DNA from 3 places in the Oceanobacillus timonensis genome. Region 3 is predicted to be linked to each of the others. Evidence: riboswitches for the same ligand, from Rfam matches in the RefSeq annotation. Region 3 holds a riboswitch; each other region holds the start of a gene.

The links. Region 3 has a riboswitch for S-adenosylmethionine ahead of B7E05_RS19090 (homocysteine S-methyltransferase family protein). Riboswitches for the same ligand answer to the same signal wherever they lie in the genome.
Region 1: linked by a shared signal. The riboswitch ahead of B7E05_RS16075 (methionine ABC transporter ATP-binding protein) and the one ahead of B7E05_RS19090 (homocysteine S-methyltransferase family protein) in region 3 are both predicted to bind S-adenosylmethionine.
Region 2: linked by a shared signal. The riboswitch ahead of B7E05_RS18145 (YfcC family protein) and the one ahead of B7E05_RS19090 (homocysteine S-methyltransferase family protein) in region 3 are both predicted to bind S-adenosylmethionine.

The regions. Positions count from the first base shown of each region.
Region 1 is NZ_LT800497.1:3,289,418-3,295,103, forward strand. It holds gene sufD (Fe-S cluster assembly protein SufD) at 1-277, opposite strand, end outside; gene sufC (Fe-S cluster assembly ATPase SufC) at 295-1,083, opposite strand; gene B7E05_RS22730 (YuzK family famiily protein) at 1,291-1,443, opposite strand; gene B7E05_RS16065 (MetQ/NlpA family ABC transporter substrate-binding protein) at 1,641-2,480, opposite strand; gene B7E05_RS16070 (methionine ABC transporter permease) at 2,549-3,217, opposite strand; gene B7E05_RS16075 (methionine ABC transporter ATP-binding protein) at 3,210-4,232, opposite strand; SAM riboswitch class I at 4,365-4,463, opposite strand; gene B7E05_RS16080 (thioredoxin family protein) at 4,576-4,896, opposite strand; gene B7E05_RS16085 (toprim domain-containing protein) at 5,037-5,402, opposite strand; gene gcvH (glycine cleavage system protein GcvH) at 5,609-5,686, opposite strand, start outside.
Region 2 is NZ_LT800497.1:3,688,151-3,693,836, reverse strand. It holds gene B7E05_RS18165 (iron-hydroxamate ABC transporter substrate-binding protein) at 1-81, opposite strand, end outside; gene B7E05_RS18160 (FecCD family ABC transporter permease) at 223-1,239, shown strand; gene B7E05_RS18155 (FecCD family ABC transporter permease) at 1,236-2,258, shown strand; gene B7E05_RS18150 (NAD(P)/FAD-dependent oxidoreductase) at 2,283-3,293, shown strand; SAM riboswitch class I at 3,422-3,534, shown strand; gene B7E05_RS18145 (YfcC family protein) at 3,680-5,095, shown strand; gene B7E05_RS18140 (YaiI/YqxD family protein) at 5,197-5,631, opposite strand.
Region 3 is NZ_LT800497.1:3,865,165-3,870,850, forward strand. It holds gene B7E05_RS19085 (cyclase family protein) at 1-656, opposite strand, end outside; gene B7E05_RS19090 (homocysteine S-methyltransferase family protein) at 683-1,735, opposite strand; SAM riboswitch class I at 1,851-1,951, opposite strand; gene B7E05_RS19095 (hypothetical protein) at 2,290-2,592, shown strand; gene B7E05_RS19100 (YitT family protein) at 2,822-3,685, opposite strand; gene B7E05_RS19105 (zinc ribbon domain-containing protein) at 3,973-4,182, shown strand; gene B7E05_RS19110 (CynX/NimT family MFS transporter) at 4,450-5,679, shown strand.

The DNA.
Region 1 (5,686 bases), 580 kb from region 3:
ATAGATTTTCCATGTTGGCATCTTTATCAAAGTATGCTTTTAAATCTTCAGGAAGCTCATCAAGAGAAGCAATGGTAGCTGCTTCTTTATCGACATGTTGAAAATCCGTTAAATTCCAGTTTGATATTTTTGTTTTATCCGGTTTTGGCATTTCTAATGAATCAACCATTTCCAAAGCTTTGGAACGAAGCGTAGCCATCCAGCCTGGTTCATTGCGATCTTTGGAAAATGCTTGAATATAATCTTGATTGAATGGAAGCTTTGTTTCTACAGTCATGATTACCCCTCCTTACCTTACGCGTTTTGTTCTGCAGTTTCTTCGTCTTCAATTCCTAATTCTTCTCTAATCCATTCGTAACCTTCTGATTCTAGGCGTTTAGCAAGCTCAGGTCCGCCTGATTTTACAATACGGCCTTGCATCATAACATGTACGAAGTCAGGAGTAATGTAGTTTAAGAGACGTTGATAGTGTGTAATAATTAAGCATCCAAAGGCATCCGAACGCATTTGGTTGATTCCTTTTGATACGACTTTCAACGCATCAATATCCAGTCCGGAATCAATTTCATCAAGAATAGCGATGTCCGGCTGTAATTGCATTAATTGCAGAATTTCGTTACGTTTTTTCTCCCCGCCGGAGAAACCTTCATTCAAGTAACGTGTTGCCATATTTTGATCAATATCAAGGTAGTCTAAGTCCTGATCCAATTTTTTGATGAATTTCATTAATGGAATTTCATCGCCTTCTTCACGTTTTGCATTGATTGCAGAGCGCAAGAAGTCAGAAGTTGTTACTCCGCTGATTTCACTTGGGTACTGCATTGCTAAAAACAGACCTGCACGGGCACGTTCATCTACTTCCATTTCTAAAACATCTTCCCCGTCAAGTGTGATGGTTCCTTCTGTTACTTCATATTTAGGATGACCCATAATGGCAGACGCCAATGTGGATTTACCTGTACCATTCGGCCCCATGACAGCATGGAATTCTCCACCTTTAATCGTTAGGTCTACTCCTTTTAATATCTCTTTTTCTTCAATAGATACATGAAGATTCTTGATTTCTAATACTGAACCTGACATAACTCATACCTCCAAAACTATATTTTAAATGAAATGAATAAGATATCCATTCTCAATTTATTCTCATTACAATCTTAAATCATTTCAAATTAATTCGCAACTGTTATTATCCGTCTTTTATAAGCTTTCAATGATGCTTTTAAGATTGATTTAAAAGCTCTTTCCATTTAAAAAGCTGATGCCCCTCGACATCAGCTTCTGTTATTTTTATCTCATGATTCCAGAATTTGCTTCTGATGAAATCATCTTCGCATTCTGGTATTCCTGTTCTCTTTCTTGTTCCACTTTTAATTTTTTATTCAAGCTTCGATCGTACTCTTCGTAGTTGACTCTCCTTGATTGCCCCATACCTTTTTCCATTTCCGAAGTGTAGCTTAAACCATTCTCAGTGGTAATAATAAATCATCCTTTCGGTTTGTTTAGCACATTCTATATGCTAACACAGGAATCATTCCCGCTCAAAATTGATTTAAACGTATATTTTCGGATAATTTATGAAAAATATCTGGTATAGGGAGAATAAAACCCATATACTTAAAATTCTTCCTTATTACTCTTTATTCTGCATCCGTTGGTGTTGGAATAACTGCACCGTCATAGTTTTCCAGCATGAAATCCTGAATTTCCTGCGATTGCAATACTTCCACTAATTTGTTCAAAGCTTCATTATCAACATCTTCTGAACGAACAGCAACAAGATTCAAGTACTCGGAATCTTCATCCTCCATAAACAAAGCATCGTCTAAAGGATTTAATCCTGCTTCAATCGCATAGTTTGTGTTAATAACAACCAACGCATCTTCTTCACTTTCGTAATTCTCCGGCAAGAATGCTGGGTCCACATCCGGATGGAAAGATAAATTTAAAGGGTTGTCCACAATATCATCAATTGTAGCCGCTGACTTTTCCACGTCCTCATCTAAAGTAATCAATCCATTATTCTCAAATAAAGTTAAAATTCTGCCTTGATCTGCAATCGAGTTACTTAAAACGACTTCCGTTCCCTCAGGAATGTCATCGATATCTGTAATATTTTGTGAGTAAATACCAATTGGCTCCACATGCACATTACCAATCGATTCTATTTCATAACCAGTATCTTCTACTGTCTGATCAAGGTAAGGCTGGTGTTGAAAGTAGTTCGCATCTAAAGTACCATCTGCTAAATCATCATTGGGGAAAACATAATCCTGGTACTCCTCAATATTTAATGTAATACCTTCTTCTTCTAACATCGGCCGGGCTTCTTCAAGAATCTCAGCATGTGGAACACTAACAGCTCCTACTGTAATTTCTGTATCAGAATCCGTATCGCTATCAGAAGATTCATCATTACCTCCACATGCAGCTAAAAGCAGAACGAGACCAGCTGCGATTAAAAACATCCATTTCTTCATTTTGTACGCCCCTTTTACTTTTTTATTATGTGAATCAAGTCAAACTTGAATACCATCTTTTATCACAATTAACGTTTATCCAATTTCCTTGTAATAGCATCTCCAATAAATTGGAAAATAAATACAATCACAACAATAATCACCGTACATACAAATACAACATCCCAGCTTCTACGCTGAAATCCAAAATAAAAAGCATAGTTTCCTAATCCGCCTGCACCGATTGCGCCGGCCATAGCTGTATAGCCGATTAACGCAATGGCTGTAACTGTCAGTCCGGATACGAGGGCTGGTTTGGATTCGGGAAGCAGTACTTTAAAGATAATGGTACTTGCTTTTGCTCCCATTGCTTTTGCAGCTTCCACTACACCTTTGTCCACTTCCTTCAAGGCAATTTCAACCAGCCTTGCATAGAATGGAGCACTTCCTAAAATCAGCGCTGGTAAAGCGGCAGTAGGTCCACGTATGGTTCCCACTAATAGATCTGTAAATGGGAACAATAACAGAATTAAAATAATGAAAGGAATGGCCCGGAAAATATTAACGAATGCAGCTACGATGACATTAACCGGTTTATTCGCCCAAAAATTCCCTTTTGATGTTAAAAATAATAATAATCCTAACATCAAACCAAGCACGGTCGTTCCAACCATTGCAATAGCAGTCATATATACGGTTTCCTGTGATGCCTCTATTAAATCTTCCGCTACTATGTTCGGAAATAATTCCTCAAGCATGCTGAATTACCTCCACTTCTATAACATCTTGTTCTTTCAAATATTTCATTGCCTCGTCCTGCTGACTTCCCAGCAGCTGAACAATTAACGTTCCATAGCTTCCGCCTTGTGTTTGCGTGATTTTCCCTTGCAAGATGTTCACATGGATATCAAACTGCTTCACAAGTTGGCTTATGATTGTCTGGTTCGCACTTTCCCCTAAAAATTGAATGCGCAATAGCATACCTTCCCGGAATTTTTCTGTCAATTCCGTCATGTCATCCTCTTCTTCATTCGAACCGGTCAGCTGTTCAACAAAGTTTTGTGTAACTTGCTGCTGCGGCTTCGTAAATACATCGATAACATTTCCTTCTTCTACCACTTTCCCATATTCCATCACAGCAACCCGATTACATATTTTACGGATTACATGCATTTCATGAGTGATTAAAATAATCGTTAATCCTAATTTTTCATTAATGCCCTGCAATAAGCGCAGAATTTGATTGGTTGTCTCCGGATCCAGCGCAGAAGTTGCCTCATCACAGAGCAAAACTTTAGGAGAGTTTGCTAACGCTCTGGCAATACCAACTCTTTGTTTTTGACCACCGCTTAACTGTGCAGGATAAGCATCTTCTTTTCCTGACAAACCGACTAGTTCAACTAATTCCAGTACACGTTTTTTCCGCTCCCTTTTCTCCACTCCTGAAATTTCAAGCGGAAACGCAATGTTATCAGCAACGGTGCGGGACCATAACAGGTTAAAATGCTGGAACACCATACCAATATCCTGCCTGGCAATACGTAAATCCGATTTCGATAAAGAAGTAATCACCTGATCGCCGATTTTCACTGTACCAGCTGACGGCTCTTCCAGTCTGTTGATTAAACGGACAAAAGTACTCTTCCCTGCACCACTGTAGCCAACTACGCCATAAATATCGCCATCTTCTACTTGAAGATTTAAATTATCCACGGCGACAACATCTTTATTATTTAAAGAGAATACTTTCTTCAGCCCTTCAATGGATATCACTTTATTTCACTCCTATATGTAAACAATCCTGTTTATCATGTATTCTTGTTTATTATTTATTCAACCATCAAAAAACGCCTTTCTGTAAGAGAACAGAAAGACGCTCAAATATTTGTTGTATCGTCCATTGTTCTCTTATCTTTCAAATGCTTGCAGGAGTTGGCACCTTTCCAATGATTGAAGGTTGCCGCGGTTTCTACGGGCCAGTCCCTCCACCGCTCTTGATAAGAGTTTTCAACTTATTTATGAATTGTTGCTATCGTAGCACGCTATTTACACCTTTGTCAACCAAATCCGCAGTTAATCACTTGGTATTTCAGCCTGCTTCGCTTCATATACATGTTCAATTATTTATCGTCTGGAATAATTCCGGTTTATACTTCATCAGATATTGATAAATATTTGCTGTTGATTGAAATGTGTACACTTTTTCCACGATTTTTCCGTCTTCCACAAAAGCAAGACACGGTACACTCTCAATTTTATGGTTCTGCATAAAATCAGGATGCATTGAAGCATTCATCTCGGTGAAAATATCTTCTTCATGCAATCTTTCTACGTTTTCCAGCATGGCACGCGCAACGCTGCATGTCCCGCAAAATGGTGTATAAATATATAATATGAGCCGATGATGGTTCATTTCTGCTTCATTAAAATGTTTCAAGTTTATTCTCCTCAATCTTTTGTTTCCAGCAAATGCTATATGCTTCTAACAGGTCCGCTGTTGTTTCATAAAAAAGATAACCACCTTCTTTATATTTTTTTATCCTGAGGAATAAATTCTTTCTCATCTTAACGCGTGAACTACCATTTGGCAAGATAATTGAGATCTATTCCAATTCGCTTTCCTGCCAGAATACTTGCCAATTTTTTCTTTGGTGTAGCGGCAACTTCACGGAATTCACTGCTCACATAAATATGTTCGGCATGTGGAAGTTCACCGGCTAATTGCTTTCGGAGCTTCATCCCGGATTCATCCTCATCCACCAGGATAAACACTTCTGTATCATCTAAATGATAACATTCTAACAGTTCTTCCAATTTTTCTACGCCAATGGTTCCATTTGTACAAACAATGGTGATGGTATTATCGTCAAGAATTTTTTCAATATGTTTTTTATCAGATAACCCCTCAACGATCATGACTTTATTGTAATCATCTTCCATCATCGTTTTGCACTCCTTATCGTAGCTAATAGGTTGACCATTCCTCAACATGCTGTTTCTATAGTATATGAAAAGAAAAGAGCTAACTATACACAAATGTGGAAAAGTCAGCTCTTTTTTTCACCGTTTTTTAGAGCCTTTTGAAAAATGCAGGTGTCGTGGTCCCTGTCATTTTCAGTATTTCTAAAATAGGTGCAAGTATGATTAAATTATCCTTCTATAAATTCTCGGTATGCATCTGCATCTAATAATTCGTTTAGCTGGCCTTCCTTCTCAACTTCAACAAC
Region 2 (5,686 bases), 180 kb from region 3:
ATTATTGCCACAAGCAGCAAGAAATAATAAAGTGATAAGTATGAGCATAAATAAGTAATTTTTTTGCATGAATTTGTTCATTGTTTTTTCTCCTTTTATGTTATAATAAACATCTACCGATAATGATAATCACTTTCAATTAGAAAGTCAATATGCTATTTTACTCGAAAATGTTAATATGGTATTTGATATTTTAAAAGAAAACTTAGGAGTATACAAGTAATGAAATTCTTTTCACGTTCTTCGAAAATAACAAAAGGATTGATAAACATCATCGGAGTTAGCCTTGTTCTTTTTTCGATTGGCATGTCTATCTCTTATGGTGCAACAAAAGTTGATTTACATACGGTTTGGCAGGCAATTTTTCAATTCAGTGAAGGAGTGCAGGCGCATCAGGTTATTTGGGAACTGCGGATTCCGCGGGCATTAGCTGCTGTATTGGTAGGTGCGTTTTTAGCTATGTCTGGAGCAGTGATGCAAGGAATGACGCGTAACCCGCTTGCATCACCATCCATTATGGGGGTAACAGATGGAGCGGCCTTTATGCTGGTGATTATATTAGCGTTTTATCCGGCTGCTTCCAACATTGGATTAACGTTTGCTACCTTTATCGGAGCTGGAATAGCAGTAACCCTGGTATTTTTGGTCGGCTCTTTTTCCAGCAGCGGATTAACACCGATTAAGCTGGCGCTGGCTGGTGTTGCAATTGGAACGTTATTACGCTCTATTTCTTCTATTCTTTCGCTGCATTTTCAGTTGGAGAAAGATATGGGCTTTTGGCTTGCAGGCGGATTGGATGGTGCAGACTGGAATGCTGTAACCATTCTTCTCTTTGCCGGAGTAGTAGGAGTGGTTTTGGCATTAACTATTTCGAAGTCTATCACTGTCCTTAGTTTAGGTGATGATTTATCTACGGGGCTGGGTCAAAATAACACGCTGATTAAAATTACGGGCATCGTGGTGGTTTTAATATTGACCGGTGCTGCTGTTTCTGTTGCTGGTGCTGTCGGATTTGTCGGGCTGATTATTCCGCATATTACCCGGTTTATTATCGGAACGGATTACCGCTGGATTATACCAACTTCAGCAGTGTTTGGCGCTTTATTGCTTGTGAATGCAGATCTTATTGCACGGATGATAAATGCCCCATTTGAGACACCGGTAGGTTCGATTACATCTATTATCGGTGTGCCATTCTTCCTCTATTTAGCCAGAGGCAGCGGGGGTGATAAAAAATGAACGCAGTAGAGAAGCAAAAGCGGCTTCGATTTTGGATGATTATCGGCATACTTATTATTGGAATGATTATTATTTCCTTTGTCAGTTTGAACTTGGGAGCTATTTCCATTTCCCCGAAGGAAGTAATACAAACATTGATGGGGCAGGGGACAGATAGACAGGAACTGGTATTATTCAACTTTCGGATGCCAGGAATTATATTGGCTCTATTAATTGGAGCAGGTTTAGCTGTTTCCGGAACCATTATGCAGGGAATCACGCAGAATGGCCTTGCAGACCCAGGAATTTTAGGCATTAATTCAGGGGCAGGTTTTGCGATTGTTGTATTCTTATATTTCTTTCAAGGAGCTATCCCGACAGACAGCGCCTTAAACAACTATATGCTGCCTTTTGTTGCTTTAATTGGGGCGTTTACGGCAGCTGTTTTGATTTATACGATTGCTTGGAAAAGAGGAGTCACACCCATTCGGCTTGTTTTGGTTGGAATTGGAGTGAATGCGGCATTTGGTGCTCTCATGACAATTTTACAATTACGAATGGATCCGCAAAATTATCGGCAGGTAACGATTTGGTTGACAGGAGAGATTTGGAACGAAAACTGGAATTTTGTTTTTGCATTATTGCCATGGATGCTGATATTGATTCCAATTGCGATGAAAAAAGCAAGAAACTTAAATGTCTTTCACTTAGGAGACGATGTTGCTTCCGGCCTCGGAACACATGTAGAAAGAGAACGGGGACTCTTGTTATTAATTGCTGTCGCATTAGCAGGTGCAGCCGTAGCAGCTGGCGGTGCAATTGCCTTTTTAGGACTGGTTGTTCCGCATATTGTCCGTAGACTGGTCGGTCCGCTGCATCATTATGTGATTCCGATCTCGGCTTTATTGGGGGCATTTATTTTAGTCACTGCAGATATGATTGGAAGTAATATATTGGCACCGACAACGATACCTGTGGGAATTGTTGTTTCGATTGTCAGTACACCTTATTTTGTTTATTTACTGATGAAAACCAATTAAAAATAGAAAGGAGCTCGCGTAACTATGAACGAGGAAATATACGATGTCACGATTATTGGTGGTGGACCAGCTGGTTTATTTTCAGCTTTCTATAGCGGAATGCGGGAAATGAAGACAAAAATTATAGAATATCTTCCTTATCTCGGCGGAAAAGTGCCTTATTTTTACCCGGAAAAAGTGATCCGTGATATCGGTGGAATTGCACATGCTACCGGAGAAGAAGTAACGGAACAGCTTGTGGAACAGGCAATGACATTTGATCCGGAAGTGGTGTTAGGCGAACAAGTTGTGGATATGGAGCGAATGGAAGATGGCCATTTTCAACTTCTGAGCAGCAACGGAAATATGCATTATTCAAAAACAGTTATACTGGCAACCGGTTTTGGAACATTGCATTCCGTGAAGCTGGATCATCCAGAAGCGGTCTATTACGAAGAGAAAAGCTTACATTATACAGTCAGAAAGCTGGCGGATTATTATGATAAACATGTTCTTATTTCTGGCGGTGGTAATAGCGCGGTGGACTGGGCGTTAGAACTTGAAAACATCGCCAAAAGTGTCACGCTCATTCATCGCCGTAACCAGTTTAAAGGGCTGGAAAGCAGTGTGACCAAATTGAAAAACTCCCGTGTGGATATAATGACACCATATGAAATAAAAGCATTGCATGGAACGGACGGGCAAGTTGAAAAGGTGATACTTACCCATTTAGAGGACGAAACAAAGGAGAAGGAGATAGAGGTCGACCGATTAGTTGTTAACCATGGATTTCAAATTAACCTCGAGCCAATCACCACATGGGGATTGGAAATGATAGATGGCATGATTGCGGTTGATTCCAGCATGCAGACATCTGTGGAAGGCGTATTTGCTATCGGTGATATTGCACATTATCCAGATAAGCTTGGATTAATTGCCGGGGCATTTAATGAAGGACCAATTGCTGTTAATCATGCGAAAAAAATCGCTGACCCGGAAGATCCCGTGAAGCATTTATTCTCTACAAATTATGCTGGATTTACCGGGGAAGTATAGTGTAAGGAAATGTCTTTCATTTAAAAAGGATAATAAACTAGCCGTTAAAATTGCTTTCTTACATTGACAAAATGGTTTAGCGAGTATACAATTTCCCCATTAAAGTAACATTACAATCTTATAATATATACTTATCCAGAGCGACTGAGGGACAGGCCCAATGACGTCCGGCAACCTCTTTATGAAAAGAAAAGGTGCCAATTCCTGCAAAATAATGCATGTTTATTTTGGGAGATAAGGCGAATGTAAAAACAGCCTTTTTCCTGTGGAAAGAGGCTGTTTTTAATAGATGCATCAAAAAGATTTGGTAAATAACAAGGAGGATAGATTTCGGAAAGTGTTAGAAATAGCAAACATACATACTTAAAAGCAAGAGGAGCATAAATATGAAGAAGAATCACGATAAAGAAAAGAAAAAATTATTGGACCGCATTCCGCATCCGCTGGCGTTGTTATTTTTTATTGTTGTTGCTGCAGCTATTTTAACTTATATTATTCCATCTGGATCGTATGAACGGGAAACCATTGATGGGACAAATCGAACAGTTCCTGATTCATTTGAATATGTAGAGAATAATCCAGTTGGTATTATGGATTTATTTACTGCAATCCCTGAAGGATTCCGGGAAATGGCTGATATCGTCTTTATAACCTTTGCGGCAGCCATGATGTTCGGCCTTTTGGAAAAAACGGGAATGCTTGAAAACACAGTTGGTACACTGGTTCGCAAAGTCGGATTAAAAAGACGTTTCCTTATTGTTGCTATTATGACATTTGTGTACGGATTTTTTGGAATGTTTGTCGGGCTTGAAAATAATATTGCCCTTATTCCAATCGCTGTTTTATTAAGTGTTTCCATAGGCGGTGATGCTGTACTCGGTGCGGGTATTGGAATAGGAGGAGTACTTGTCGGATTTGGTCTTTCTCCATTCAACCCCTATACACTAGGGGTAGGACATCGAATAGCAGAAATGCCGCTATATTCAGGGTGGGTTTTAAGAAGTATCCTGGTGATTGTCGTTTTATCTTTATTAGCCTATTATAATATTCGATATTTTAAAAAGATATTACAGGATCAGAAACATAGTTTGGCACATGGTATTGATACACAGGATATGAAACTGAGTCAGCCGCTTGAATCCTATCGGATGCGTAAAAAGGATATAGCAATGCTGCTTGTGGTGATTGCAGGATTTGTTTTGATGCTGACAGGAATATTTATGAATGACTGGTATATTAATGAAGTTGCGGCGATATTTCTCATGATTGGGATTACCTGCGGGATTATTGCAGGTATGAATGCCAATCAAATTGCGGAAGCTTTTTCAAAAGCACTTGAGCCCAGCGCATTAGCAGCTATTTTGATTGGTGTTGCCATGGCGACCCAAGTGGTCATGAACCAGGGGAATATCAGCGATACGATTGCTCATGGCCTTGTTTCCGTCATGGAAGGTTTACCGACTACGCTGGCAGCTGTATTCATGACCATTTCTCAGTCGATTATTAATATTTTCATTCCAAGTGGCAGCGGCCAGGCATTAGTTACATTACCCATTATGATTCCTGTTGGGGACATGTTAGATATTACACGGCAAACAACCATTTTGGCATTCCAAATCGGCGATGGTATTACCAATATATTTTCACCGACCTTAGGCGGTTTAATGGCGATGCTCGGCTTGTGTAAGGTGCCTTATGGCAGGTGGATTCGTTATATTTTTCCGTTTGTCATAATGGCTCTTGTTGTGTCTTGGATTGCTTTGGTGATCAGTCATTTAATTGGCTGGGGCGGACCGATTTAAGCGGTTTTTAATGGTATAGAAATAAAGTATTTTAGGGTAATGAAAATTCCTTATAATCAGAAGTTGGCAGATACTTGTCATTTGTTGATTATAAGGATTTTTTATAAATATTTTTGAAAAAGTTTGAGAAACTTCTCCCGGTCTTCTTCGGTTAATGCTTTTGGGCCTTTGGTATGTTTTCCGCTTCGTCGCTCTTTCGCACTTAAATAACGGGATTGCAGCAGTTGGTCAATATTATGATTCGTATAAGCGAACCCTTTATGATGCAGGACATGGCATCCTTTTGCCAGCGCGAGAGAAGCAAGTCCATAATCCTGCGTTATTACTATATCTCCTTTTTCCACAAGCTTCATAATCCGGTAATCTGCAGCATCTGCACCGGTATCTACATAAACGGTCTCCACCCAGTCCGGATATTCTTGTAATGAAAAATGGGAGATACTTGTAACCAGAATAACCGAGATATTCTTTTTCCCTGCTTCCTGGATAATTATATTTTTGACAGGACAGGCATCAGCATCGACGTAGACTTTCATTGCTTCACTTCCTTTATTTACGCTTTTTAATATATTGTAGCAGATTGTTGAAGAA
Region 3 (5,686 bases):
TGATCCAAATTTGTTAAAAGTTCCACTTGAAATGTATCTTGTTCCAGCACATAATACTCGCCGATTAAAGACCCATTTTTTCTGGCATCGACAGCTGCATCGGTATCAAACGTTTCATGTCCTACTGCTTTAATCTGTCTTTCTTCAAACAAGAATTGCAGCGCATCCAATCCCCATCCGGGTAAATGACTGTCTCCATTTGCATCCTTATTCTCAAATGTTTCTCTATCCGGCCAGCGTTTGCTCCAATCCGTCCGCAATGCTACAAATGTGCCCGCTTCAATTTTTCCATGTATTTCTTCAAAAGCTAAAATATCTTCCACCGTTAAAATATAATCATGATTCTCCCCGACAGCTTCCGATTTATCAATCACAACAAGCGGGAGGACAACTTCTTTTAAGTCTAATTCTTCTAAATAGCGCTGATCACGAACGAAATGGATGGGCGCATCAATATGCGTGCCATATTGTCCGGAAACGCTGAATTGCTGTGCAAAAAAACCGTCATCATGCGTGTATAATGTTTCAAACTCGGCATCCTTAAATGCTGCAAAATGCGGAGAGCTCGGCCCAAATGTATGCGTTAAGTCTACCCACGTTTTTGTTTTCAATATATCAAGCGCTTGTAAGACCTCATTTTCTTTTGTAACTGTCATGATAAATTGCCCCCTCCTCTATTACCTTAAGCTTTTGTCTTATAATCTGTAATATGATCCTGCAATGTATCGTCTTCACCAAATAAGAAATGTTTATGCATATCCGGAGAATAAATGGAATTAATTGTCTCCATTCCAACAGCCTCTGCTACCGCACGAAGCATTGCCGGTGAAGCTCCACAGCACAATCCAATGTAATTGATACCGATGCTATGTGCTTTTTTCGCCCATTCCGCCAGTTCATAACGGTTATGATAAAGCGGATCCAGCGAAGTCGGGAAAGTGGTTTCTGTCGGCAAATGACAGCTGCACCCTCCATCTGGCAAGTTAAAGAATGTCGGATTCTCTTCCGTTGTCCGGTACGGAATCGGCAATGCTCCTACATATCCATTTACATTGTCACGAATCTTCTCTAAATACGGCTGCATCGTATCCGGCCCGCGGAAACAGTTCATCCCGACAACTAAAGCGCCGTTATCTTCTAAAATCTTACATGACTCTTCCACTGTGTAACCATCACGCAAGATATTTTCACCCATTAATCCCAAGGTAATTACTGCCGGCAGATCATATTTTTTAATTTCTTCTAACGCAATGAATGCTTCTTCATGATAGTAGAACGTTTCCCCGTTAATATAGTCAACATCCTCATCTTTACACCATGAAGCCATCTCGTTAAACATGGCTCTAACTTTATTCTTGGACTCCTGATCTTCCGGATTGAAAATATTGGTATTCGAAATGTTTCCGGCAACCAAAGCTTCTTCCGTCGGATGTTCTTGCGCTACTTCCTTTGCTAATTTAATAGCATTTCGATTTAAAGGCTCTAATAAATCTTCTTTGCCGATGATGCGCATTTTTTCACGATGTGCGTTGTATGTAAAAGCAAGCACCACATCCGATCCTGCTTTCATATAATCACGGTACACTGCTTTCAATGTTTCCGGATTATCCAATGCTACTTCCGGTACAAAAGATCCTGCCTGTAAGTATCCTCTGCGCTCTAGTTCAAATAAATATCCTTCCCCTGCAATAACTGTTCCCTGTTTTAAACGTTCTTCCAAACTTCTTTTCGCCATTTCTCCATTCCTCCCATAAACTTTTACTTGTGATGTGCTGCCGATAAGATGATACAAACACGAAAAAACCTCTTCTTTTCAGAAAGAAGAGGTTTGAGTACGATATCAATGTCTCTCCTTATCTGCTAGCTTCTGCTACTGGAATTGGCACAGTTCTTTTCTAAGTCTGTTGCCGAGGCTTCCAAGGGCCAGTCCCTCCACCTCTCTGGATAAGAAAATGTATTGCTATTTATTTGTTGTAGATAACTATATATGTATTTGAATTCTTTGTCAATATGAATTTTTAAAAAATATTTCAAGCATACAACGTTTATAACAGCCAGCCATATGTTTAACGAACCCCTATAATGGGGTACATTGATATTGTAGCTAAAAAGTCATAAAATGTTCAAAAAGTATAGACAGCATTGAAAAATAAGCATATAATACACTTTAAGCTCTTATCAATAAACGTTAATATATTGAAATCGTTCTTCAATATTGGTATAATTAAATTTTTCTCTAACATAAAGATAGCTATCCTATATGAAAGCGAAAATGGAAGGAGGGCGTAGATGTTGAATAGACATTTGATGATTGCTATGATGATTATCATTTTACCAATCACACAACTATCTTCAGGTATACATCACAGCTACCTTCTCACCGAACAAGAGATGCTGGTTGATACCCAAATGTCTCAAGACTTAGGCTTGGGCGGAAATGATCAGTCAGATAAATCATTTATAACATACCCGGCTTTAGTCATTGCTTTATTCTTACTGGGAACATTTAGTTTATTTACGATGATTGTAAGTATCAACCGCACAAAACGGCTGATGACGCCCGTTTTCTATCAATCCAATTTCGTAGTTTAATCCTCTTTTGAAATAAATCAAACTTTCAAAAGAGGAGGTTGACAAAATGATGATTTTCAGATTTATTGTGATTGGATTCTTTGCACTGACCGCATTATCCGCATTCACTTATCAAGGCATCGAGGTTTCTCATGCAATCGCGGAATTGTTCAGAGCAAGAACTTAATGCATGATATACAGCAAGGCAGCCAATGCTCATCCATTGGCTGCCTTTTTTACTTGCATTCTTTTAATCGAAATTTCCGCATCGTACTTCCGTTACCTCATGAACCGTGATAAATGCCTCCGGATCAACATCTTGAATAATTTCCTTCATTTGACTTTCTTCCAAACGGGTTATAATACTTTTCACTTGTCGGAATTCTTTTTTCGAGTATCCGCCTTCTACATGCTGCACCGTACAACTACGTCCTAAACGGTCTCTGATTTCTTTGATCATTTCATCCGCATAGCCGGTGATAATATATACTGCTTTTGTACTGCTCAAACCTTCTTCAATCAAGTGAATGACTTTCGAAGCAATAAAATAAGCAATTCCTGACATTAAAGCCCCTCGTAAACCAAATACTGTCGATACCACAATAAACACAAATAAATTAAGGAATAAAATCAAATCACTCGTTCCAAAGGGGAGCTTACGTGATAACAGCACTGCTAACATATCGATACCGTCCAATGCCCCGCCATTACGGAGTGCAAGCCCCATACCGAAACCAATAATAATCCCGCCAACCACTGTCACCAGCAAGGTATCTCCTTCAATTCCTACTATCGTCGGGATATGATGCATCATACTTGTACTGATAGCCAGGGAGGCAATTCCGAGGATGGATAACAACGCAAAACCTTTGCCAATTTGTTTATATCCTAAGTAAATAAATGGAATATTTAAGATAGCAATTAAAACTCCCAGCGGCAATCCTGTCCATTGCGAGCCAACGATACTCAGGCCGGTAACCCCACCGTCAGAAACACTATTGGGAATCAATACCGCTTCCAGCCCATAAGCGGTAATAAACCCGCCAATAACAATAATGAGGCCTCTTAAAAAAAACATTGTCTTTCTCGATATTTTCGATTGCGCTTTACTCATCACATTTTCCTTCTTTCTATTGCATTGTTGCTATTGTGTAAAATAAAATAATCGTCCGTCTGCTTTACCGTTACTTCCCTTCCTGCTTGCGTTGAAGTTTTAGATTGCTTCTTAGACTTAGATTTCCTTATTTCACTTAAAATAACCTTATAAATACATTTTTTTCAATATTAATTATTATACGCTTCTCTGTTTCAAACTCAAATGTTATGAAGGTGGAAGATTTGTTTAAAAACGGTGAAACCAATACATGCATTTATTCGTAACTATTAAAAGAGGTGATAGAAATGAAAAATCATGAAGGATGTATGAAATGTGGAAGCCGAAATGCGGATTCAAAAGATGTTTCCATGACAGGATCCGGCTTATCTAAAATGTTTGATGTACAACATAATCGTTTCACTGTCGTATTCTGCAAAGATTGTGGATACTCCGAGTTTTATAATGCAGAAAGCTCTACAGCTAGTAACATTTTTGATTTATTTTTCGGAGGATAATTTCTCGCAGCAAGTCGGTTTAGCTAACGGAATTAGATTGCTTTTTTAACATTTTGATAAGCAGAAAAAGAGCATGGTTCTTTACGCCATGTTTCTTTTTCTGTAGAAATGCGTTCGTACTTCTATTCACCTTGACTTGATAACAATACAACTACCACAATGCTTTTTCTGTCATCTTCAAAATAGCTTTACATTCCCTTATCCCCTTTGATATGATGATTTCCTATATACATTTTTTAAAATACATTACAAAGGAATCATATATATATGCGTCTCTCCAAAAAAGCTTTTACAAAACGATACTATCTATTCTTATTACTCCTGGCTATTTTGCTGATTGCAGCAACATTACGTTCCCCAATCACGTCTGTCGGACCGCTTATCCCTCTGTTCCGCGGAGAATTAGAAGCTTCTAATGGCATGATTGGTTTAGTAAATACGATGCCCCTGCTTGCGTTCGGTTTGTTTTCGCCATTTGTACCCAGGATATCCAGCAAACTCGGGATGGAAATAACATTATTAATCGCGATGGTTGTGCTGTCTATCGGTGTATTTATTCGGGCGAATAGCGGAATAGAGCTCTTACTTTTTGGCACCTTGTTGACCGGAATGGCTATCGCTGTTGGAAATATACTAATGCCGGGGCTGATTAAGTCAACTTTCCCTTATCGAATGGGACTCATGACTGGAGTGTATTCCGTTTCGATGAATGCGTTCGGAGCGCTTGCTTCTGGTATTTCCGTACCAATTGCTTCCATATCCGGATTCGATTGGCGTCAGGCTATGCAAATATGGAGCTTTCTCTCCTTGGCAGCTGTTATTGTCTTATTACTGCGTTTGCCTGCCGCGCGTTCAGCGGATAAAAAAGTGTTTGTCAACGTAAAAAGCCAGCCGTCTAAAGCGATTTTCAAATCAAAAATTGCCTGGGCTGTCACCTTTTTCATGGGGCTGCAATCGTTCATACCATATAGTTTATTTACGTGGCTCCCGGATATCTTTATTGCAAAAGGGTTTGACGAAAGCGAAGCCGGATGGTTAATTGCTATTTATCAAGTTGGACTTATCCCAACAACATTTATCGCACCCATTCTTGCCGGGCGGATGAAGAGTCAGCAGCTGCTCGGCTGCAGCGCCGGATTGCTATTTTTCTTTGGCTTATTAGGCGTTGCTTTTACTTCATCCCATCTGATTATTGTCTTTCTGATATTAACCGGTGTCGGTGCCGGGACCGCGTTCAGCATGGCCATGATGTTCTTTGTTTTACGCACCAATTCTGCTATGGAATCGGCGCAATTGTCCGGCATGGCGCAATCTGTTGGGTATATCGTCGCTTCTACAGGCCCGCTGTTCCTAGGAACAATCGCTGATAAAACGGGAGGCTGGGCTGTGCCATTTATTATTTTAATGGCTGCATCCTTAATCATTGCCTTTCTTGGGATTATTGCAGGAAAAGATGAAAAAATTTCTTTTGAAACAGAAGAAGTAGCAGCCAAATAAGTTTATA